DNA from 2 places in the Desulfofarcimen acetoxidans DSM 771 genome. Region 1 is predicted to be linked to the other one. Evidence: predicted binding sites of a transcription regulator. Region 1 holds the regulator's gene; the other holds the start of a gene.
What was found. Region 1 encodes CtsR, which represses protease genes until heat stress. Its sites were predicted from a motif close to AAGGTCAANNAAGGTCAAAT; they were not measured.

Region 1 (11,656 bases):
CAATAATATTAAGATCAACACCCAATCTAACATCTGAAAACATACGCATAGTCTCTTCAGCATTAATCATGCGGGCATGTTTCAAAATCCCCAGTGACCGGCAAACACGGTCAGCCAAAAACTCATTCCGTTCTTTCAAGAGTGCCTGGCGGGCAGCCCTCTCCTGAGCCAGAAGTTGTCTTGTAATAGATATAATATTATTTATTATTTCCTCCTCGGCCTGACCTAACGTAATTTGATTGGAGATTTGAAATATATTGCCTAATGCCTGAGTTCCTTCTCCATACATTCCTCGAACAGTTATACCTAACTTAGCAATAGCCGAAAGCACACCGCCAATTTGGTTAGCTAACACCAAACCAGGAAGATGTATCATCACAGAAGCGCGCAAACCGGTTCCAACATTTGTAGGACAGGCTGTCAAATATCCCAGGCGATCGGAATAAGAATAGTCCAGCGTAAATTCCAACCCGTCATCCAATTTATTCATAAGGGACCAGGCGTCTTTAAGCTGCAGACCAGGCAACACACATTGTAAACGAAGGTGATCTTCTTCATTTATCATAATGCTTACCGCCTCATCACTACGCAAAATAACAGCCTTCTTGTTATAGTTATCAAGCAGATCCGGACTAATCAGGTGTTTTTCGACCAGTATACGTCTTTCTACAGGTGTTAATTCACTCATCCAAACCAGTTCCAGCGAGCCAAAACTATTTATAAAATTTTCGTTGCTGACAGCAGCCTTAACTGCATGAATAACTTGTTCGGCATTCTCCACGGGCAGCATATGAGGAAAGGGCCACTGCTTTAGATTACGGGCAATTCTAATTCTGCTGCTGATCACTATATCCGCTTCAGGTGCCGTAGAATCCATCCAGTTGCTGAAAGTATTATTTATTATATCCCTCAAACTCATATCTCTACCCCTTTCGGTAAATGTCCTTCTCCAATAGCCTTATTTGATCACGCAATACAGCAGCCCGTTCAAACTCTTCACGTGCGACACAAGAGGCAAGTTCCGCCTTGAGATTTTCCATTTCTTTTACCAGGCGAATGCTGCCCCCGGTACGCTCCGGCACCTTTCCCGTATGCCTGGAGTTACCGTGAATGCGGCGAAGCAGGGGATCAATTTGCTTGGCTAAATCATCGTAGCAATAGCCGCATCCCAACAGCCCGCTCTTGGCAAACTGTTCACCTGATAAACCGCATTTGCTGCAACTAATATTTTCTCCCGGGGAGGTTTTTAATGAATTCCCATTACCAAATTCATGCTCCAGTAAACCTGCCAAAAAGGTATGCAGGCCAAGCTGAGGAAACCATCCAAAATTATCCATATGCATTTCTTTGGCACATACTTCACACAAACGAATAGTTTTTTTCTTGCCATTTATTATCTCAGTAAACTGAACATTAGCCTGCCTCTCCTGACAGCGTTCACACATCATATTATTCACCTCATTATTTGTTGTCCCTTAAAAGCGAAACAAGCATGGCTTTTAATATTAGGGCTCTTACATTATCACGCCAGGGCAAGTCAACTTTCAGTACATTCCTGTGCATAGCCGCCTTCATCAAACTGGCTTCACGCTGGGTGACAGTGTTCTCCTCCAGCAATCTATTCACTATCCCTTCCGCCGCCGACTGTGAAATTGAATTGCCTATCATCTCAGTTAGATATGTCAAAATGGAAGACGAAGTATCCTCCCTGTTTAACATAAGTTTAACTATGCGTACGAAACCGGCTCCTCCCCGCTGGCTTTCGACCAAAAAACCGTTTTCATAGGTAAATCTCGTGGACAAAACATAGTTTATCTGGGAAGGTACGCATCTAAACTGCTCTGCCAGTTCATTTCTCCTAATTTCGATATATCCTTTAATACTTTCTTTTAGAAGCTGCCTGAGATGCCTTTCAATGAGGTTAGAAAGACTGGACATTTCTATCCACTCCTTTAACTGACTTTGATTGACCTTAACCTTAGTATATCACTTCTATATATATTCTATTCAAATCCGGTTACTGGTTAATTTTTTTATTTAACTAGCTCCTATCTTATTTTTAATCAATAATTCTACGTTTTTCATCTTTTTTGATTTTAAAATTGTTAATGGTCATGATTTTATTTTGATATAATTATTTTAAACGCTTATCAGAAAACAATTTAATTAAGCATGATATTTTATAACCATATTTTAACAAGCAAAATTATTATGTCCAATATATTGTTCTTACAGTCAAAACAGATTATTACACATAAAAAAAAGCTTACTAAACTTAAGTAAGCTTTTTACTGGCTCCCCGAGTAGGACTCGAACCTACAACCTACCGGTTAACAGCCGGTTGCTCCACCATTGAGCTATCGAGGAATATACGCTTTGTTCCATCAAAACTGCACAGCGTGAATATTAAGGTCAAGCGTTCGACCTATTAGTACCGGTCAGCTAAACACATTACTATGCTTACACACCCGGCCTATCTACCTGGTGGTCTTCCAGGGGTCTTATTCTTGCGAAGGGAAACCTAATCTTAAGGTGGGCTTCGCGCTTAGATGCTTTCAGCGCTTATCCCTTCCGGATATAACTACCCGGCATTGCCGCTGGCGCGACAACCGGTACACCAGTGATCCGTCCATCCCGGTCCTCTCGTACTAGGGACAGCTCCTTGCAAGTTTCCTGCGACTGCGATGGATAGGGACCGAACTGTCTCACGACGTTCTGAACCCAGCTCACGTACCGCTTTAATGGGCGAACAGCCCAACCCTTGGGACCTACTACAGCCCCAGGATGCGATGAGCCGACATCGAGGTGCCAAACCTCCCCGTCGATGTGAACTCTTGGGGGAGATAAGCCTGTTATCCCCGGGGTAGCTTTTATCCGTTGAGCGACGGCTCTTCCACTCGATACCGCCGGATCACTAAGCCCGACTTTCGTCCCTGCTCGACCTGTATGTCTCGCAGTCAAGCTCCCTTTTGCCTTTGCACTCTGTGAGCGCGATTTCCAACCGCGCTGAGGGAACCTTTGGGCGCCTCCGTTACTTTTTGGGAGGCGACCGCCCCAGTCAAACTGCCCGCCTGACAATGTCCACCGGCCTGATTCAAGGCCGTATGTTAGAACTTCAATACTGCAAGGGTGGTATCCCAACGTTGGCTCCGCCAAGGCTGGCGCCCTGACTTCTCTGCCTCCCACCTATCCTGTACATGCAATACCAAAATCCAATATCAAGCTGCAGTAAAGCTCCACGGGGTCTTTCTGTCCTATCGCAGTTAGCCGGCATCTTTACCGGCAGTTCAATTTCACCGAGCCCCTCGTTGAGACAGTGCCCAAATCGTTACGCCTTTCGTGCGGGTCAGAACTTACCTGACAAGGAATTTCGCTACCTTAGGACCGTTATAGTTACGGCCGCCGTTTACCGGGGCTTCAATTCAAAGCTTCGAGTTTCCCCTGACCTCTCCTCTTAACCTTCCGGCACCGGGCAGGCGTCAGCTCCTATACTTCATCTTAGCGATTTAGCAGGAACCTGTGTTTTTGGTAAACAGTCGCTTGGGCCTTTTCTCTGCGGCCTCTTCACGCTCCGAATGTTAAATCTTCACGCTAGTGAGGCACCCCTTCTCCCGAAGTTACGGGGTCATTTTGCCGAGTTCCTTAACGAGGGTTCTCTCGCGCGCCTTAGGATTCTCACCCTACCTACCTGTGTCGGTTTGCGGTACGGGCACCAATTAGTCTCGTTAGAGGTTTTTCTTGACAGTATGGGTTCAACCACTTCGGTACTTATTTTCCCTCCCCATCACTTCTCAGGCTTTATGTCAGACGGATTTGCCTGTCTGACGCCCTACGAGCTTGGACGCGCTTTTCCATCCGCGCGCTTGGCCTACCCTCCTGTGTCACCCCATCCTGATAATGACTTTTGGTGGCATAGGATTTTCAACCTATTGTCCATCGCCTACGCCTTTCGGCCTCGGCTTAGGTCCCGGCTTACCCTGGGCGGACGAGCCTTCCCCAGGAATCCTTAGGTTTTCGGCGGGCAGGATTCTCACCTGCCTTTTCGCTTACTTATACCGGCATTCTCACTTCCATACGCTCCACCGCTCCTTACGGTACGACTTCGCTGCATATGGAACGCTCCTCTACCATGTCTTGCGACATCCGTGGCTTCGGTGACATGCTTTAGCCCCGTTACATTTTCGGCGCAGGGCCACTTGACCAGTGAGCTATTACGCACTCTTTGAATGGTGGCTGCTTCTAAGCCAACATCCTGGTTGTCTGTGCAACCCCACATCCTTTTCCACTTAGCATGTCTTTGGGACCTTAGCCGACGGTCTGGGCTGTTTCCCTTTTGACTATGAACCTTAGCACCCATAGTCTGACTCTTGAGTATTCTTTAATCCGGCATTCGGAGTTTGATTGAGTTCGGTAACCGGTGAAGGCCCCTAGCCCAGTCAGTGCTCTACCTCCGGATTTTTTTCTCAAGGCTAGCCCTAAAGCTATTTCGAGGAGAACCAGCTATCTCCGGGTTCGATTGGCATTTCACCCCTACCCACGTTTCATCCGCCTCCTTTTCAACGAAGGTCGGTTCGAGCCTCCACTTTATTTTACTAAAGCTTCACTCTGAACATGGGTAGATCACCCGGTTTCGGGTCTACTCCAACGGACTTGCCGCCCTATTAAGACTTGCTTTCGCTTCGGCTCCGTCTTTTCTGACTTAACCTTGCCCGTTAGATGTAACTCGCCGGTCCGTTCTACAAAAAGTACGCCGTCACACTTTTAACGTGCTTCGACTGGCTTGTAAGCATACGGTTTCAGGTTCTTTTTCACTCCCCTTCCGGGGTGCTTTTCACCTTTCCCTCACGGTACTAATCACTATCGGTTGCTGCAGGTATTTAGCCTTGGGAGGTGGTCCTCCCTGTTTCCCACGGGGTTCCTCGTGTCCCGCGGTACTTGGGATCCACTCTAAACTTCTCGCCTTTTCGCCTACAGGGTTGTTACCTTTTATAACGGGCCTTTCCAGGCCGCTTCGGCTAAAGCAATGGTTTGTGATGAGTGTCCCGCTACCCCTAATCTGCAAGCAGTTTAGGTTTTGGCTGGTCCCTTTTCGCTCGCCGCTACTCGGGGAATCGCTGTTGCTTTCTTTTCCTCAGGGTACTAAGATGTTTCAGTTCCCCTGGTGCCCTCCTATAACCTATGGATTCAGTTATAGGTGACGAGGGTTTGCCTCGCCGGGTTGCCCCATTCGGATATCCACGGATCGTTGCCTGCTTGCGGCTTCCCGTGGCTTTTCGCAGCTTGCCGCGTCCTTCTTCGGCCTGCAGCACCTAGGCATTCGCCGTATGCTCTTTTTTGCTTGACCTATCTTTTGCGCTTGAGAGTTCTATTTGTGTTACTAAATAGAGCTTTTCTTTTGCTTCACGCTGTGTAGTTTTCAAAGAACAATATTAATAAATTTTTATGGTGGAGATGAGCGGAATCGAACCGCTGACCCCCTGCTTGCAAGGCAGGTGCTCTCCCAGCTGAGCTACACCCCCATAATCAATATTTGAAGTTCAACGTTAGAGATTCGATTAAAACCACTCGATTCTCAACATACTGCTTCAAACCATAAACCCCAATTTCTATGCAATTACTATTAAGAATAAGCAACATTCTCATCTTTCAATATACAAAGATCTTTTCGAACTTTGAATTTTGAGAAATGGTGGGCCTAGGTGGACTTGAACCACCGACCTCACGCTTATCAGGCGTGCGCTCTAACCAACTGAGCTATAGGCCCGAAATTTCACACCGTTAGCAACGGCGAAGGATACTTTATCACTTGCTTTTCCCTAAACCAATGCACAAATACCGGATAATTTTCAGTTTATTTCTTGCAGTGAACTACCCCCGCTTACATTCCACTAAGAAGCGGGGGCTTCCAAAGGAACATCAACGAGCGTTTCCTGATTCATCAGCCACGGCCTACCGTTACAAAGAGCAATAGGTCTTACACGGCCTCCAGCAGGCATGATTTCGGGCGGTCCCCGCCCTACAAACTATAATCTAAGCCGCCATTCATCCCACCACCTTAGAGGTGAGGGAATTCTGGCGGGGTTTGGTTAAATAACCCCTGTTTAAGGGGTAAAATTAGTTTCCGGCAACGTCTTACTCTCCCAGGGGGTAACCCCAAGTACCATCAGCGCTGAAGAGCTTGACTTCCGTGTTCGGGATGGGAACGGGTATGACCTCTTCGCTATTGCCACCGGAAAAAGCCTCTCAAAACTAAACAGTTTGTCGATGGATGTCGACCAATATTGAGAAGTGGTAGGTAAGAAATTAGCTGTGAGAGTTCTCATCACCATTTACTTGCCTCTGCTTCCAATATCCTTAGAAAGGAGGTGATCCAGCCGCACCTTCCGATACGGCTACCTTGTTACGACTTCACCCCAATCACCGACCCCACCTTCGACGGCTCTCTCTCTTGCGAGTTAAGTCACCGGCTTCGGGTGTTGCCGACTTTCGTGGTGTGACGGGCGGTGTGTACAAGGCCCGGGAACGTATTCACCGCAGTATGCTGACCTGCGATTACTAGCGATTCCGACTTCATGTAGGCGAGTTGCAGCCTACAATCCGAACTGGGACCTGTTTTTAGGGGTTGGCTCTACTTCACAGTTTCGCTTCCCTCTGTTCAGGCCATTGTAGTACGTGTGTAGCCCAAGACATAAGGGGCATGATGATTTGACGTCATCCCCACCTTCCTCCGTTTTGTCAACGGCAGTTCTGCCAGAGTTCCCACCCTAAGTGCTGGCAACTGGCTGTAGGGGTTGCGCTCGTTGCGGGACTTAACCCAACATCTCACGACACGAGCTGACGACAACCATGCACCACCTGTCTCCGTGTGCAAGTAAACTTGCAAGACCATGTTTCCACGGCGGTCACGGGATGTCAAGCCTTGGTAAGGTTCTTCGCGTTGCGTCGAATTAAACCACATACTCCACCGCTTGTGCGGGCCCCCGTCAATTCCTTTGAGTTTCAGTCTTGCGACCGTACTCCCCAGGCGGAGTGCTTATTGTGTTAACTGTGGCACCGAGGGGGTCGATACCCCCGACACCTAACACTCATCGTTTACGGCGTGGACTACCAGGGTATCTAATCCTGTTTGATCCCCACGCTTTCGCGCCTCAGTGTCAGTTACAGGCCAGGAAGCCGCCTTCGCCACTGGTGTTCCTCCTAATATCTACGCATTTCACCGCTACACTAGGAATTCCGCTTCCCTCTCCTGCACTCAAGTCTACCAGTTTCAGAAGCAGTCTCCAGGTTGAGCCCGGAGTTTTCACTTCTGACTTAATAAACCACCTACTCGCCCTTTACGCCCAGTAATTCCGGACAACGTTTGCCACCTACGTATTACCGCGGCTGCTGGCACGTAGTTAGCCGTGGCTTCCTCTTATTGTACCGTCATTTTTCCTTGCTGTTTACAAGAAATCTGTTCGTCCAATATCACAGAGCTTTACAATCCGAAGACCTTCTTCGCTCACGCGGCGTTGCTCCGTCAGGCTTTCGCCCATTGCGGAAGATTCCCCACTGCTGCCTCCCGTAGGAGTCTGGACCGTGTCTCAGTTCCAGTGTGGCCGATCACCCTCTCAGGCCGGCTACCCATCGTCGCTTTGGTGGGCCGTTACCCCACCAACTGGCTAATGGGACGCGGATTCATCTGTAAGCGGCAGCATTGTAAAGAGGCCGCCTTTTCTCTTTTCACCATGCGATAAAAAGAGGTTATCCGGTATTAGCACCGGTTTCCCGGCGTTATTCCTGTCTTACAGGCAGATTATCCACGCGTTACTCACCCGTCCGCCACTAAGTTAAGGAAAAAGTAAACTCTTTTCTTAACTCCGTTCGACTTGCATGTGTTAAGCACGCCGCCAACGTTCGTCCTGAGCCAGGATCAAACTCTCCGTTAAATATGTGAAAAGTTTGATTGCTCATTAAAATTGGCTTATAGATTTTCGTTAAAAGTTAAAACTTTTGACGAGGTATGTTAAATTTCATCCATCTTACACTGTTTAGTTTTCAAAGACCTTATTTATCCCTCGAAGCAAAATACTATCATATGCTAACCCTGTTGTCAATAGAACTTTAATTTTATAATTTTCAGTCCCGACTGACAGAAATTATATTAACATAGATAACACAGCTTTGTCAAGCAGCAATTTATATAGTTTGCAAATCTTTTTTAACCTTTCAGAACAAAAAAATAAGAGTAGCTAAATGCTACTCTCGTGGCTTTAGTAATGGAAAAAGAATAATATCCCTGATTGAGGCAGCATTAGTTAAAAGCATAACCAGGCGATCTATACCTATACCAAGCCCCCCAGCCGGGGGCATTCCATACTCCAGGGCTTGGATATAATCTTCATCCATCATATGAGCCTCATCATCACCACTGCGTCTTTGTTCAACTTGCTTTTGAAATCTGGCTTTCTGATCAATAGGATCATTTAACTCAGAAAATGCATTGGCCATTTCCCTGCCATATATGAAAAGTTCAAAACGATAGGTAAGACTGGCATCATCATCTTTTTTCTTAGCCAACGGTGATATCTCTACCGGATAATCAATAATAAAAGTTGGTTGAATTAGTTTAGGCTCCACCATTTCCTCGAAAACTTTATTTAAAACTTCTCCCCAGGTATCGGAAGGCTGCACCACACCTAATCCCAGGCCCTGCGCTGCTTTAACTGCTTCCTGATCAGACTTGAGCATGGAAAAATCCAAACCACTGTATTTTTTCACTGCCTCTAGCATGGGCATTCTATTCCAGGGAGGAACTAGATTGATCTCCTGCTCCTGATAACTAATAACAGGAGTCCCGTTCACTCTTAAAGAAGTGTTATACACTAAATATTCGGCCATCTCCATCATGTCATAATAATCAGCATAAGCCTGGTAAAGCTCCAACATAGTAAACTCAGGATTATGCTTGGTAGAAATACCTTCATTGCGAAAGTTGCGGTTTATTTCATACACTTTATCAAAACCACCAACTAAAAGTCTTTTCAAGTATAATTCAGGAGCTATGCGCAAATAAAGTTCCATATCAAGCGCATTATGATGGGTAATAAAAGGACGTGCGGCAGCACCACCGGCAATTGACTGCATCATCGGGGTCTCCACCTCTAGAAAACCCTTTTCATCCAATAGATTACGAATACAACGAACTATCTGACTCCTTGCTACAAACTGATTTTTAACTTCCGGGTTAACTATTAAATCCACGTACCGCTGTCTGTATCGCAGCTCTACATCTCTTAGGCCATGCCATTTTTCGGGCAAAGGCCTAAGAGATTTAGAAAGTAAGGTCAAGACCTGTATCTCAACCGTGATTTCACCCTTCTGTGTTCTAAAAACCTTACCTTTAACACCTATTATGTCTCCAATATCCAACTTTTGAAAGAGCTCGTAATCTTCTGAACCAAGGTTATTCAGCCTACCATATACCTGGATACTTCCGGCAGTATCCTGCAAATTAGCAAACCCAGCCTTCCCATGACCCCGCTTAGCCATCAGACGGCCGGCAACAGAAACTTCCTGCCCTTCATACTGCTCGAAATTGTTTATAATCTCTGCTGAGCAATGAAGCCGATCGTATTTGTCCCCGTAGGGATGATAACCCTTATCAATCAGTTCCTGCAGTTTTTCCCTGCGCACACGCATTAATTCACTTAATTCATTGAGATTTTCTGCGGAACTTAGTTCTTCTTCGATACTCAATTACAAAACCTCCAAACAAGCCTATGCAATTATATCCATAATTTCGTATTTCAATATGCCGGCAGGTACGTTAACCTCTACCACACTTCCCTTTGGTTTACCTAAGATAGCTTTACCAACCGGGGATTCGTTTGATATTTTACTTGCACCAGGATCTGCCTCAACAGAACCAACAATAGTATACTCAAATTCATCACCGAATTCCAGATCTTTCAACAAAACCTTAGAGCCAATATGCACTGCTTCAATATCGATATTTTCATCGTCAATAATTTTAGCGTTGCGCAGCATTTTTTCCAGGGTTAAAATCCGTCCCTCAATAAATGCCTGCTCATTCTTAGCATCTTCATATTCGGAGTTTTCACTTATATCACCAAATTCAATAGCCTGCTTAATACGTGCGGCAATTTCCCTACGACGAACTGATTTTAACTGTTCAAGTTCTTCTTCAAGGTTTTTAAGACCCGCAACTGTCAGGATAACTTCTTTTTCTTTCATAATCCCAACCTTCTCCCTACTCATTTTTAATGCCGGTGTTTAATCAACCATTGCTTAAAGAATTAAACCCTATTATCCCCCAATAGCCCTGTAAAAAACGACTTTAAAAAATGTCGGCTATTTATATACTTCTCCTCACCAATCCTAAACATTATAAAAAGCCGCTTTTAGTTTGTCAAGATTTTCTTACCCCATCTAACAGTTAAGGAAGGTTACTCACTACCTGTGGTTTTTTGATCTGGGAGCAATTTTTTATAAAGGCTTTTTGCTTAATTGCTTTAATTTCTTCCAAAGAAACCGCCTTCTCAAAACTTCTGAAACCGGCTACCTTAAACCCATGCTTATTCGCCAGTCTCTCTATCTCCTCAATCTGTTCCAGAGTCAAATCCCTTCCCAAAGTAAAAGATTCATAGCGGCCCTCCAGGGCTAAAATCATTGTTTCAGCCATACAAGCATACGCTGTGCCTTCGGGAAAGCCAAAATTAAAATTAAAATTAACCCCATGGGGGACTTCCACTATACCACCTTCTATGACCAGTACGTCATCTCTTTCTTCCGCTACTTTTTTCGAGACATTTCGCGGGCGGGAAACATCGCAAACAACTGCACCGGGCTTCAAGTCGCCGGGGCCGATAATAGTATCTACAGCACTAGTTACAGTTATAATCACATCTGCTTTCCGCAAAGCACTGCGACTATATGGTGTTACTTTTACCGCCAGTCCATAATCAAACAATATTTTAGCAGCAATTTCCTCTAATTTTGATGTGTCACGAGCTACCAGGGTCAAATTTTTTACTTCTCTGGCCAAATACCTGGCACATACCTTGCCGATTGAACCGGTTGCTCCGATAATCACAATATCAGCCTGACAAATATCATAACCCATCAGAGCAGCAGCTTTTTTAACTCCTTGAATGGCTGATGCTACTGTATAACTATTGCCGGTAGTCACCGCAATGTTTGAGTTTTGGGCTATTGTAATCCCCGCATCTCCAACTACTGATGTGAACGCGCCTAAACCAAGTATTTTGGCACCCAGCTTTTCTGCCACACGGGCAGCACCGATTATTCTATTAATGACATACCCCTCCGGCAGTTCAACCATTTGCTTAGCTGTGAGCGGACAAGTAACAAACCAACCTTCAGCTTTATTATATGAGGAAGCTACACCGGTGATGTGCGATACCTTCATAGCCGGTAGACAGGTAACTGCTTTCTCCACCAACTTATCAGGCAGGTACCTGGCAAAAGGGTATTTTCTATAAATGTCTCTAATATCTAAAGGGTGTATTACAAATGCAAATTTCTCCATTGCCTGCCTCCTCCCAAAAAAATGATAACTACGAGGTGCACATCTATTTTATTAATATTTGCCATATTTTGCAAGACTTTTACGCCAAGTTAACAAAAATAACAT
Region 2 (11,656 bases), 1.9 Mb from region 1:
AAGATGAGAAATGGCTGAATCTTATACTTGATGAAATGATTTTGATTGCTGAGAAACCCGGTACCAGAGATAGAATTCGTGAGATTATGGAAGAAATAAAAGATAGGAGAACTCAATCATTATTGAGCAGAGCTTTAGGGAAGATAGCTGAAATTACCAACACGATAAATCTTGATGATGCGGCAGAAGCCTTGCAATTTGAATTACTGGAAGTGCTGCGGGACTTAAAGAATGAGGGACATCCTTTGCGACTCAGGCTGAAGACAATATTTTCCGAGCTTCCGTCTAAATTTGACCGTAATCCTTCCTGGTCTAAAACCCTAAATATTTGGAAAAAAACAATTATAGAACGTGTGGATTTGGGTTCCATACTGGAAGTACTGATAAATTCAGCGATAAAAAAGGTAAACCAGCCTTTATATGGAACAGAAGATGGTTTAGCGGGAAATAAGCAGAAGCCAATTGATAGTGAGATTTCTTCATTTGTCAACTGGCTGATCGGACAAGTTAATATATTCTGGCAGCGATTAAAACAGGATTCTAAAAATAAAGACCGGCTTAATAAATATTTTAAGAAAATAATATTCCAAATTATTGAATCGGAGCATAAATTGATTGGTAATATAGTCAGAGAAACGCTTAGTTCTTTGACCAATGAAGACCTGAACAGGTTTGTTGAGGATAAGGCAGGAAATGATTTGCAATGGATTAGAGTCAACGGTTCATTAGTCGGTGCCTTAGTCGGTCTCCTGATTTTTTTGTTTTTAAATTTGTTTTATGATCCGGTAGTAGTACCGGTTATAAAATCCTGGTTAATGTAGAACGTGACAGTTAACGGTTATAATGGAATAATTTAATACTTATAAAAAGATAATAAGGGAGCATAATAGGATCAACGGGTTCACATTGATTAAAACCGAGGTCGTTGCAATGACAAAGAAATTTGTAGCAACAGCCGGCCGCAGGTAATATTGACTGGTAAAGTCAGTTAGCCGGAGGGCAAATCGGTAATTTTCGCACGATTATTATATGGTCGTAAATGATACTTACCGGTTAGGATAAGATTGTTATGAGTTTCGAATAAAACTTTTTTGAGTTTTTGAGGTTTATAACAGTCGAGAGATTGTTGTGAGCTTCTAAGATATTCATAACAGTCAAGCAAAGGTTACTGTGTGTTCTGCAATGGTTCAGATTAGTCGGAAGATTTTTCTGAGTTGTGTAGGGATGCATAGCAGCCGGCGATAAAATCATTTGTGAACCCTTAAAAAGGAACCTTTCTCTTGCCAGGGAAAGGTTCCTTATTTTGAGTTGGATGCCTTATTGAGGCTTAAACCCCATGTGCATAGCTGCAACACCAAGGGTATAAGGTTTTACTATGACATTGATCAGCCCTGCTTGTCTGAACATATCGGCCAGCTCTTTTCTGCCCGGAAAATCCCTGGCTGATTCCTGCAGCCAGGAATACTGGCTATAGCTTTTAGCAATCATTTTACCTAAAAGTGGCATAACATGGCGGAAATAAGCATAATAAAACTGGCGAAAGATCGGGATCTCCGGCTGAGATGTTTCCAGGCAGACCACCTTTCCGCCCGGCCTGGCTACCCGTCGCATTTCCTGCAGCGTTTTCAGATAATCAGGCACATTTCGTAAGCCGAAGCCTATGGTTACATAATCAAAAGAGTTATCCTCAAAAGGCAGATCCATAGCGTTTCCGTGAACCAGCTTAATTTGTTTCAATCCTCTTTCAGCTATTTTGTCTTGACCTATCTTGAGCATGTTTTTACTAAAATCCAGGCCATATACAGTTCCTGTGGAGCCTACTGCAAGAGCCAGGGCAATCGCCCAATCCGCCGTACCACAGCATACATCCAGAGCTGACGAACCTTTTTTAACTTCCATCTTCTTCATCGTATCTTTTCGCCAGGCAATATGGCGCTGAAAACTGATCACGGAGTTCATAAAGTCATATTTTTCGGATATTGTTTCGAAAACATCATGAACGCGTTCTTCTTTGGACTTTGCCATAGCTTAACCTCTTTCAGAAGTGAATTTTAGTCCGGTGACAATGATAGTAAGCTTGTCTCCAAACAATATTATACAATAACCAGAGGTATTGCAATACAATTTATCATGTTGAGATTTCTATTTTTAAGCTTGTACGAATATTTAATATAATATTTTCCGATAAAAATGCTAATATTCTCAGATATTTTATTATTTTGTTAATATGTGTATTGCTCTTCTTTTCTACATATTTTAAAATGTATGTAGGAGTTGATCAAGGTGGATAAATTACTGACAGTAAACCAGGTGGCAAAGTTATTAAATGTTTGGCCGGAAACCGTCAGAAGATGGGATAATACCGGTCAGTTAACTTCCGTAAGAACCCCTGGTGGTCACAGGCGTTATAGGGAGTCACAGGTTCTGGCACTTTTAGGTACCCCCGAAACTATCGGTGCACAGCTGCGCTGTGCTGTTTACGCCAGGGTTGCCAATCAGGAATATGCTGATAACGGGAGTTTGCAGCGACAGAAAGAGAGATTAATTACTTATGCGGTTGAAAAGGATTACCGTGTGGCAGCTGTATATACGGAAATAAGCTCGGGTCTGAAAGAGAACAGGGAAGAACTTGCTAAATTGCTAAAGCAGGCCATAAAAGGGGAAGTTGACATTGTATTAACTGAAAATAAAGATCGGTTGGCCGGTTTGGGGTACAATTATTTACGGGAGTTTTTATTATCATATAAGGTGAAGATAGAGTTTATTGAATTGAATGAAAAGTCTGAAAACCAGGATGAATTACTGGAGGATTTAATATATATAATTACTTCTTTTTCTTCGAGGATATATGGAAAGCGTGGTAATAGGGTAGCCAAAAAAATAACTGATATTATTAAGGAAGAAATCTTATTGGTAAAGTAATACCTGCGGGAAGGCCGGAATCTTCCTTGGATTCAGAAGACTCCGGAGTTTGCAGACTAATCACTTTTTTCTTTAGCCCCGTTAAATTTAAAATTGGCCAGAATTGACAGGTTTGTTACCAGAGGCGCGCTGTCACTGTAAGCCTTTATATTGACCTTTGCTTCACGTTTAGGCTGTAATACATATTTTTCCTGGTACCGGCAGTGAGTGCAGACAATAATCTTACCGCCCTTGCCTTCTCTGATTTCCATCCTTCTCTTTTTACACTGGGGGCAGGGCCTGTTGCTGGTTTCTTTTTCTACCTGCCTGTGTCCGCAGCTACGGTCAGGACAGACCAGGTTGCTGCCTCTTTTAGTTTTTACTGAAAGCAGAAACTTTCTACATTTGGGACACTTGTTGCCGGTAACATTATCCGGTTTAAAAGTGCTGGAACTGTTCAATACGGTAGTTACAATTTTCTCTGCGTGCTCTCTGATGCCTGAAATGAACTTTGTGCGTTTGGATTTACCCATAGCTATATCATGCAGCTGCTGCTCCCATTTAGCAGTTAAGTCTGCCTGCTTTAGCTCAGGCGGTACGAGTTCTACTAATTGAATGCCTTTGGCTGTGGGGATTAACTCTTTTCCACGCCGTTCGACATAATTAGAGGAGATAATCTTTTCTATTATTTCCGCCCTTGTCGCGGGGGTGCCCAGTCCACTTTCCTTCACAGATTCTTTCAGTATCTCGTCCTCAATAAATTTACCCGGGTGTTCCATAGCCGAAAGTAAGCTGGCTTCTGTATAGCGGGCCGGCGGTTTGGTTTGTCCTTTAACAGACTTGCAGGACAGTACCTTTACTTTGTCACCTTTTTTAAGCGGCGGCAAATTCTGTTCCGGAGTGTCGTCATAGCCTGTGTCTTTCTCCCTTGATTCATTATTATAAACAGCCTTCCAGCCTGGATTGGTAACTACCTTACCTGATGCATGAAAATGTTCACCTGCTATGAGCACTATAACAGTTGTTTGCTTATAGCTGTAGGCCGGGTAGAATACAGCTATGAAACGCCGTACTATTAAATCATAGATATTTTTTTCCTCGGCAGTCAATGCCGCCAGGTTGGCTCTTTCTGTGGTAGGTATAATTGCGTGGTGGTCGGTAACCTTGCTGTTATCCACCAGTCTTTTGTTTATCGGCAAGGGTTTTGCGGTCAATGGCTTAACCAGTTCTGCGAAATAACCGCCCGATACGGCTTTCAATCTGGGCATCAGTGTTGGTACCATATCAGAGGTTAAATAGCGCGAGTCGGTTCTGGGATAAGTTACTAACTTATGTCTTTCATACAGCATTTGCAGGCCTGCAAGAGTTTTCTGTGCTGTGTAGCCGAACTTTTTATTGGCATCCCTTTGCAGTTCGGTCAAGTCATAAGCCAGAGGAGGTTGCTCACTTTTTTCCTGAGTTATAAGATCGATTACTTCTCCGGACTTTTCTTTTACCTTATTAACAATTGTTTCTGCTTGCAGGCAATCAGAAAATCGGTTATGTTTTCCTGACTTATCTCGCCATTCAGCCTGGAATTTGCCCAAATTAGCCTTGACTGTCCAGAAATCAGTCGGCACAAACCTTTTTATCTCTTTTTCCCGGCTAACCAGCATGGCCAGAGTGGGGGTCTGTACCCGTCCGGCAGACAGCTGGGCATTGTACTTAACAGTAAGGGCCCGGGTTACATTGAGTCCGATTAACCAGTCAGCCTCGGCCCGGCAGATTGCTGAATCATACAGGTTATTATACTCAGTACCTGGTCTTAACCTGGTAAAGCCTTCTCTGATAGCTTCGTCAGTCAGCGAAGATATCCATAGGCGTTTAAAAGGTTTTTGGCAGCGGGCCTGTTTCATGATCCATCTGGCCACAAGTTCTCCCTCCCGCCCGGCGTCGGTGGCAATAATCAATTCCCGGACATCCGGACGTTTCATCAATTTGCTTACTATATGAAACTGTGGACCTGTTTTCTTGATTACCACGGTTTTCATTTCAGCAGGCAGCATGGGCAGGTCTTCTGTTCGCCAGGTCTTGTATTTCTCGTCATAATCCTCCGGTTCTGCCAGAGTTACCAGGTGCCCCAGAGCCCAGGTGACAATATATTTGTTGCCCTCAAGGTATCCTTTACCCTTTATAGTACAGTTCAGTATCCTGGCAATTTCCCTGGCGACACTAGGTTTTTCCGCTAAGACTAGTGATTTCATCAGTGCCTCCTCAATAGGTTCCGATTTCTTTTATTTCTTTATCTTGCCTTGATTTTTTTGAATTATAAAATATATTGTAAAAGTGATAGAGATTAATGTCTGGTTTATGCCTGGCTATAACTTTAAAATAGACGAAAGTTGTTTTACCGAGTTTTCAAAATCATTTAAAGCATCTTGGATGGGCTGTGGTGTTGACATATCCACACCTGCCTCTTGCAGCAAGTTTATTGGGTGTTTAGAACCTCCGGATTTAAGAAAATTCTTATAGCCTGTTAAAAATGACCGGTTTTTATTCAAGATGCCGGCTGCTATGCTTATAGCCGCTGAAATACCTGTTGCATACTGGTAGACATAAAAGGGGGAGTAAAAATGAGGTATTCGCAGCCATTCACAGGTTAATTCCGTATCAATGACAAAATTCTCTCCATAATACAGTTTATATAAGTCTTTATAGACGGTTTGCAGTGTCTCCGGGGTTAGAGGCTGATTTTTTTCCACGGTTTCGTGAACCTGCTTTTCAAAATCCGCAAAAAATGTCTGGCGATAAAGGGTCGAGCGGATGCTGTCCAGATGCATGCTCAACAAGTTGGCTTTTTCCTGCTCAGAGGTTGATTTCTTTAATAAAAAGTTTAAGAGCAGAGTCTCGTTTACGGTTGAGGCCACTTCGGCCGTAAAAATTACATAATGTGAATTTATGTAAGGCTGGTTTTCATTGCTGAAATAACTGTGCATTACATGGCCTAACTCATGGGCCAGGGTGAAAATATCCTCTACAGTACCGGAGAAGTTTAACAGGGAGAAAGGGTGAGTGCCGTAAATTCCCATAGCGTAAGCACCTGATCTCTTGCCTTTAGCCGGGTAGACATCGATCCATCGCTCGGAAAAAGCCCGCTTCAGTATTCCTACATAATCCTCTCCCAGAACAGCCAGTGCCTCCAGCACAATATCTCTGGCCTCTTCAAAAGTGTAGGTTTTATTCATATCTTTGACCACCGGGACAAACAGGTCGTAAAAATGAATTTCCGGCAGACCAAGGATTTTTTGACGCAAAGCTATATAGCGCTGCAGCTTGTCGACATTGCTGCGCACGGTGCTGATTAAGTTATCGTAAACTCCCGGCGGTATGAAGTTGCTGGAAAGGGCCATATCCAGTGATGAGCTGAAGTTTCTGATACCGGCAGTGAATATGCTGTTTTTAACTGCTCCATAATAAGTGGAGGTAATGGAATTTTTGTGTGAGGCGTAAGTATTGAGCAGTCCCTTAAAATAATTCTCACGCAAAACCCTGTCTTGAGAAGTCATGCACTTGAGATAATTAGCCTCGCCGGCGGTAAACTTTTGCCCGTCGGAACCTGCCACTTCGGGAAAATCTAAATCATTGACAGCTATATCGTCAAATATTTTTTTAAAGGAGCGGCCCAGAGAGTTCATTTTAGTCAAAATTTGTTCAATATCCGGTGAGAGGACATGTTTTTTCAGAGCAAATAGTTTTTCAAATTTAAAAGAGTATATTTCCAGTTCCGGCAGCTGTTTTTTATAAGATAGGAAGCTTTCTTCATTTAATTGGAGCAGTTCCGGTTCAACAAAAGACAATTGTGCGTCTATTCCCGAAGACAAAGCATCAATTCTCTCATAGCGTGTTTTGGCTGTGTTGTCACCCATGGAAGTGTCAAAAGCCAACCTGGCGTAACTATAAGCCTGCTCCAGTTTGATGGATAACCGGTCAATATCGGCCAGAGCGGCATACAGGTTTTCTGCCGAAACGGTTAGATTGCCCTGCATAGAGGTGACTTTGGAGGTTAGCTCCTGTATTTGCTTTAAGGCATCTTCCCAGGCTGTGTCAGAGGGGAAGATAGCGGTTAAGTCCCAGGAGTATTTGTCTGCTGTTGCGTTTATCATAGCTTCTCCTTTCAAAACTGTGGTATCTTACAATATTATCTGTTTTATGTTTAAATTATGCAATGTTTTTTTTATACTTAAGGAAATTTAAGACGACTTTCTTGAACAGAATTCTTTTCTAATATTATTAAAAATTCAAGAAAAAACTAAAACTATATTATTGACAGGGGAATTTAATTGATGTATATTAAGGTCAAAGATGGTCAGAGATTGATTCCGGCAAGTCAAACTGTTAACAAAAAATAATTAATATAATCTAAGGGGGTTTGTATTATGGCTAAAACTGTAGGTATTGACTTGGGTACTACTAATTCAGTTGTTGCGGTTATGGAAGGCGGTAAGCCGGCAGTCATTGTAAATGCGGAAGGAGCCCGTACTACACCCTCGGTGGTGGCATATAAAGAGGACGGGGAAAGGTTGGTAGGGCAGGTTGCCAGACGGCAGTCTGTATTGAACCCGGAGAATACTTTATATTCTGTAAAACGTTTTATCGGTCGCCGTTTTTCTGAAGTGGCCGAGGAAAGACAATTGCTGCCTTATAAAACAGTTGCAGGGGCCAATGATACAGTAAAATTTGATATTCGCGGTAAATTGTACTCTCCTGAAGAAGTATCCGCTATGGTTTTACGCAAACTGGCAGATGATGCCGCCAAGTATTTGGGTGAAAAAGTAACTGATGCTGTTATCACTGTACCTGCATATTTTAATGATGCCCAGCGCCAGGCTACCAAAGATGCGGGCAAGATTGCCGGTTTAAATGTATTGCGGATTATTAACGAGCCTACTGCCGCGGCCCTGGCTTATGGCCTGGATAAAAAAACAAACCAGACTATCCTGGTCTTTGACCTGGGTGGCGGTACTTTTGACGTATCCATACTGGACGTGGGTGATGGTGTGTTTGAGGTTAAAGCTACCAACGGTGATACTCACCTGGGTGGCGATAATTTTGACAAAGTGCTGGTAGACTGGATGGCAGAAGAGTTTAAAAAGGATAACGGGATCGATTTGAGAAAAGATAAGCAGGCTTTGCAGCGTTTGAGCGAGGCGGCGGAGAAGGCCAAAATGGAGCTTTCCACTACTATGGAAACTCAGATTAACCTGCCTTTTATTACGGCTGATGCTTCCGGTCCCAGACACTTGGATATGAAATTAACCAGAGCTAAATTTGATGATATTACCCACCATCTGGTTGAACGCTGCCGCGGCCCGGTAATGGCAGCACTGTCTGATGCCAAACTGACGGAAAAAGACATTGATGAAGTAATTCTGGTAGGTGGTTCTACCCGTATCCCGGCTGTGCAGAAAATGGTGCGCCAGTTGACAGGTGGCAAAGAACCGCATCAGGGGGTAAACCCGGATGAAGTAGTGGCAGTGGGAGCGGCTATTCAGGGCGGTGTATTGGCCGGTGAGGTAAAAGATGTACTGCTTTTGGATGTAACTCCTCTGTCCCTGGGAGTGGAAACTCTGGGCGGGGTTATGTCAAGAATTGTAGAGCGAAATACTACTATCCCGGTTAGACGCAGCCAGGTATTCAGCACGGCGGAAGACAATCAACCGGCAGTTGATATTCATGTACTGCAGGGTGAGAGAGAAATGGCCCGTGACAACCGCTCGCTCGGCCAGTTCAAGCTTGACGGAATTCCTATGGCTCCCAGGGGGATACCGCAAATTGAGGTAACCTTTGATATTGATGCTAACGGTATTTTGAAAGTCAGCGCTAAAGATAACGGAACCGGAAAAGAGCAAACAATAACCATCAGCGGTTCCACCAGCTTGGATCAGTCGGAAATTGACCGTATGGTGAGAGAAGCCGAGGCCAACTCAGTTGAAGATAAAAAACGCAAGCAGGAAGTAGAAGCGCGCAATGAGGCAGATACTTTGGCCTACCAGGCAGACAGACAGCTGAAAGATTTGGGAGATAAAGTTCCGGTACACGAGAAAGCACGTATAGAAGAATTGCTGAGCGATTTAAAGACTGCACTGAAAGAAAATGCACCGGTTGACCGTATTAGAGCCCTGCAGAGTGATTTGCAGCAGGCTGTCTATGCCTTATCACAAGCAGCTTATCAACAGCAGGGTGAAGCAGGTGGCTGCAGCGGCGGCAACTGCGGTGGCGGGCACCGGAATGACAGCGGTGTGGTGGATGCGGAATTTGAAGAAAAATAATATTGAGGCAATATAATCGCTTTAGGTAATATGGGAGTAAGGCATATTTCAACAGCTTCTTAATGAGGCTGCATCAAGGTAGTTTAAGATGAAAATACGGTCTGGCACTGGGATAAAGGTAATCTATCTTTGCCTCTTTGCCGGGCCGCAAACTAAAATAAATTATTTTTTATAATATATTGGAAATATGAATGTGAATTACATAATATAAATTTTACTCTCAAGTAATACAATGAGAGGAGGGCTTAAATGAAAAGAAGTCCGGAAAAACCGTTAGAATTGCAAGCAGCGGAATTGCAGCATGAATTGGAAGAAGAAAAAAACCGCCATTTGCGAACACTGGCGGATTTTGATAACTACCGAAAAAGAATGGAAAGGGAAAGGGATAGCATATCCTTAAGCGGCAAAAAACAGGTTATAAAAGACCTCCTGCCTGCCTTGGATAACCTGGAAAGGGCTATGGGACAAGTACAGGAGGATTCTGTCAAGCAGGGTTTAGTGATGGTTCGCCAGCAGTTTTTCGATATACTCAAGCAGCACGGGTTGGAGTTGATCGAATGTAAGGGCCAAATCTTTAACCCGGCTGAGCATGAGGGAGTCGGCTTTATAGAAGATGAGCATTGCCCGCCCGGGCATGTTGCAGAAGAATTGCTCAGCGGTTACCGTTTAGGACAGGAATTGCTTCGTCCGGCTGCGGTCCGTGTAGCGAAAGGCAGGTGAATAGGCAATGAGTGTTGCTTTTCAAGATTATTATGAAACTTTAGGCGTAAAAAGGGATGCTGCTGATAAAGAAATAAAATCAGCCTATCGCAAGCTGGCCCGCAAATGGCACCCGGATTTAAACAGCGGCAAAGAAAAAGAAGCGGCTGAAGAGAAGTTTAAGCAGATTAATGAAGCGTACGAAGTCTTAAGTGACCCGGAAAAGCGCAGCAAATACGACATGTTGGGAGCTAATTGGCGCAGCGGGCAGGATTTCAGACCTCCGCCGGATATGGACGGTTTTCATTTTTATACCAATGCAAATGGTGGCGAGGGGGGCTTTAGCGACTTTTTTGAAATGCTTTTCGGAGGCGGTGGTTCCCCGTTCGGTCGAGGTGCCAGAGCAACCAGGCGTGGCCCGACGCGCGGTCAGGATGTGGAGAGTGAGATTGAACTGTCACTGGAGGATGCCTACAGAGGCGGGGAAAAATCCTTACAGCTGGCACAGCGGGAAGCCTGTCCGACCTGCGGCGGCACCGGTTATGCCCAGGATACTTTTTGCAATCGCTGCGGCGGCACGGGTGTTAAGTCCGGCACTAAAACTCTGGCCGTAAAAATACCGCCGGGCATGCAGGACGGCAGCCGCATTCGTTTAAAAGGCCAGGGCAGTGAAGGTATACAGGGCGGGCCCAGGGGTGACCTGTATCTCAAAGTGAAACTGGCGGAGCATCCCTTGTTTAAACTGGTAGGTAATGATCTGGAAACTGAGATTACTGTTCGGCCGGAACAGGCTGTATTGGGTGACAAAGTAAGTGTTCCCACTTTGGACGGTCAGGTAACCATGAAGATTCCGGCCTCAGCCAGGTCAGGCATGAGATTGCGGCTGCGGGGCAAAGGCTGGCCTGTTAAAGAGGGCCGGGGTGACCAGTATGTGAGGATTAAAATAGATATACCGGGGCGACTTTCTGAGGAAGAAGAGGCACTCTACCGGCAATTAGCCGCGTTAAGGAAAGGGGTGTAATGCGGTGACAAAATATTACTTGCAAGTTTACTATCACACCCCATCAACCAGTGAGGAAGAAGTCTGGGTTGATGTGAACACTTTGGGTTTGCATCCCGATACCGCACAACAGCTGGCTGACCTGGGTATTATAGAAATCAGGCAAGGGTATATCTCCGCACGCCAGGTAAAAAGGCTGCAAAAATTACTGCGGCTGCGCAGCAATTTAGGGGTTAACCTGCCGGGAGCGGCAATAATTTTAAATTTACTGGAACAAGTGGAAAGACTACAGGAAGAAGTTGAACAGTTAAAAAGGAGGTGAAGACCCGGACGGTATTTAGCTGCCGGGGATATTATGGATATGAACCGTTTTACTAAAAAATCCGCTGAGGCATTGTCCGCAGCTCAACAATTTACGGCTTCCAGGCATCACCAGGAAATAACCGGTAAGCACTTGTTAGCCGTTTTGCTAACCCAGGAAGAAGGAATGATTCCCCGAATCCTGGAACATGCCGGAGTAAGCACCGATCTTTTGTCTACTAAAATAGAAGAAAATTTAAAAAAAATCCCCGTGATCAGGGGTTATGACGGAACGCTGCACATGGGCACGGGCTTGGCCCGTGCCATAGCCAGGGCTGAAAAAGAAGCCAGGGATATGAAAGACGATTATGTAAGTGTGGAGCACCTGCTGTTAGGCCTGTTGTATGAAGGAGAACAGGATACGAAAGAGGTGCTCAGGCAGGTAGGC

Region 2: dnaK (molecular chaperone DnaK) is a predicted target of CtsR. The motif match lies at 7,233-7,252, and genes of this name have one in related genera.

The regions. Positions count from the first base shown of each region.
Region 1 is NC_013216.1:267,105-278,760, reverse strand. Features, by position in the region: gene DTOX_RS01290 (protein arginine kinase) at 1-919, opposite strand, end outside; gene DTOX_RS01285 (UvrB/UvrC motif-containing protein) at 924-1,448, opposite strand; gene DTOX_RS01280 (CtsR family transcriptional regulator) at 1,462-1,938, opposite strand; tRNA gene DTOX_RS01275 (tRNA-Asn) at 2,293-2,367, opposite strand; rRNA gene DTOX_RS01270 (23S ribosomal RNA) at 2,409-5,344, opposite strand; tRNA gene DTOX_RS01265 (tRNA-Ala) at 5,444-5,519, opposite strand; tRNA gene DTOX_RS01260 (tRNA-Ile) at 5,688-5,764, opposite strand; rRNA gene rrf (5S ribosomal RNA) at 6,120-6,234, opposite strand; rRNA gene DTOX_RS01250 (16S ribosomal RNA) at 6,359-7,928, opposite strand; gene lysS (lysine--tRNA ligase) at 8,239-9,681, opposite strand; gene greA (transcription elongation factor GreA) at 9,760-10,236, opposite strand; gene DTOX_RS01235 (saccharopine dehydrogenase NADP-binding domain-containing protein) at 10,439-11,551, opposite strand.
Region 2 is NC_013216.1:2,161,466-2,173,121, forward strand. Features, by position in the region: gene DTOX_RS09835 (DUF445 domain-containing protein) at 1-821, shown strand, start outside; gene DTOX_RS09840 (demethylmenaquinone methyltransferase) at 1,318-2,025, opposite strand; gene DTOX_RS09845 (IS607 family transposase) at 2,284-2,922, shown strand; gene DTOX_RS09850 (DNA topoisomerase III) at 2,979-5,144, opposite strand; gene pepF (oligoendopeptidase F) at 5,259-7,043, opposite strand; gene dnaK (molecular chaperone DnaK) at 7,317-9,209, shown strand; gene DTOX_RS09865 (nucleotide exchange factor GrpE) at 9,459-9,929, shown strand; gene DTOX_RS09870 (DnaJ C-terminal domain-containing protein) at 9,937-10,929, shown strand; gene DTOX_RS09875 (chaperone modulator CbpM) at 10,934-11,230, shown strand; gene clpB (ATP-dependent chaperone ClpB) at 11,264-11,656, shown strand, end outside.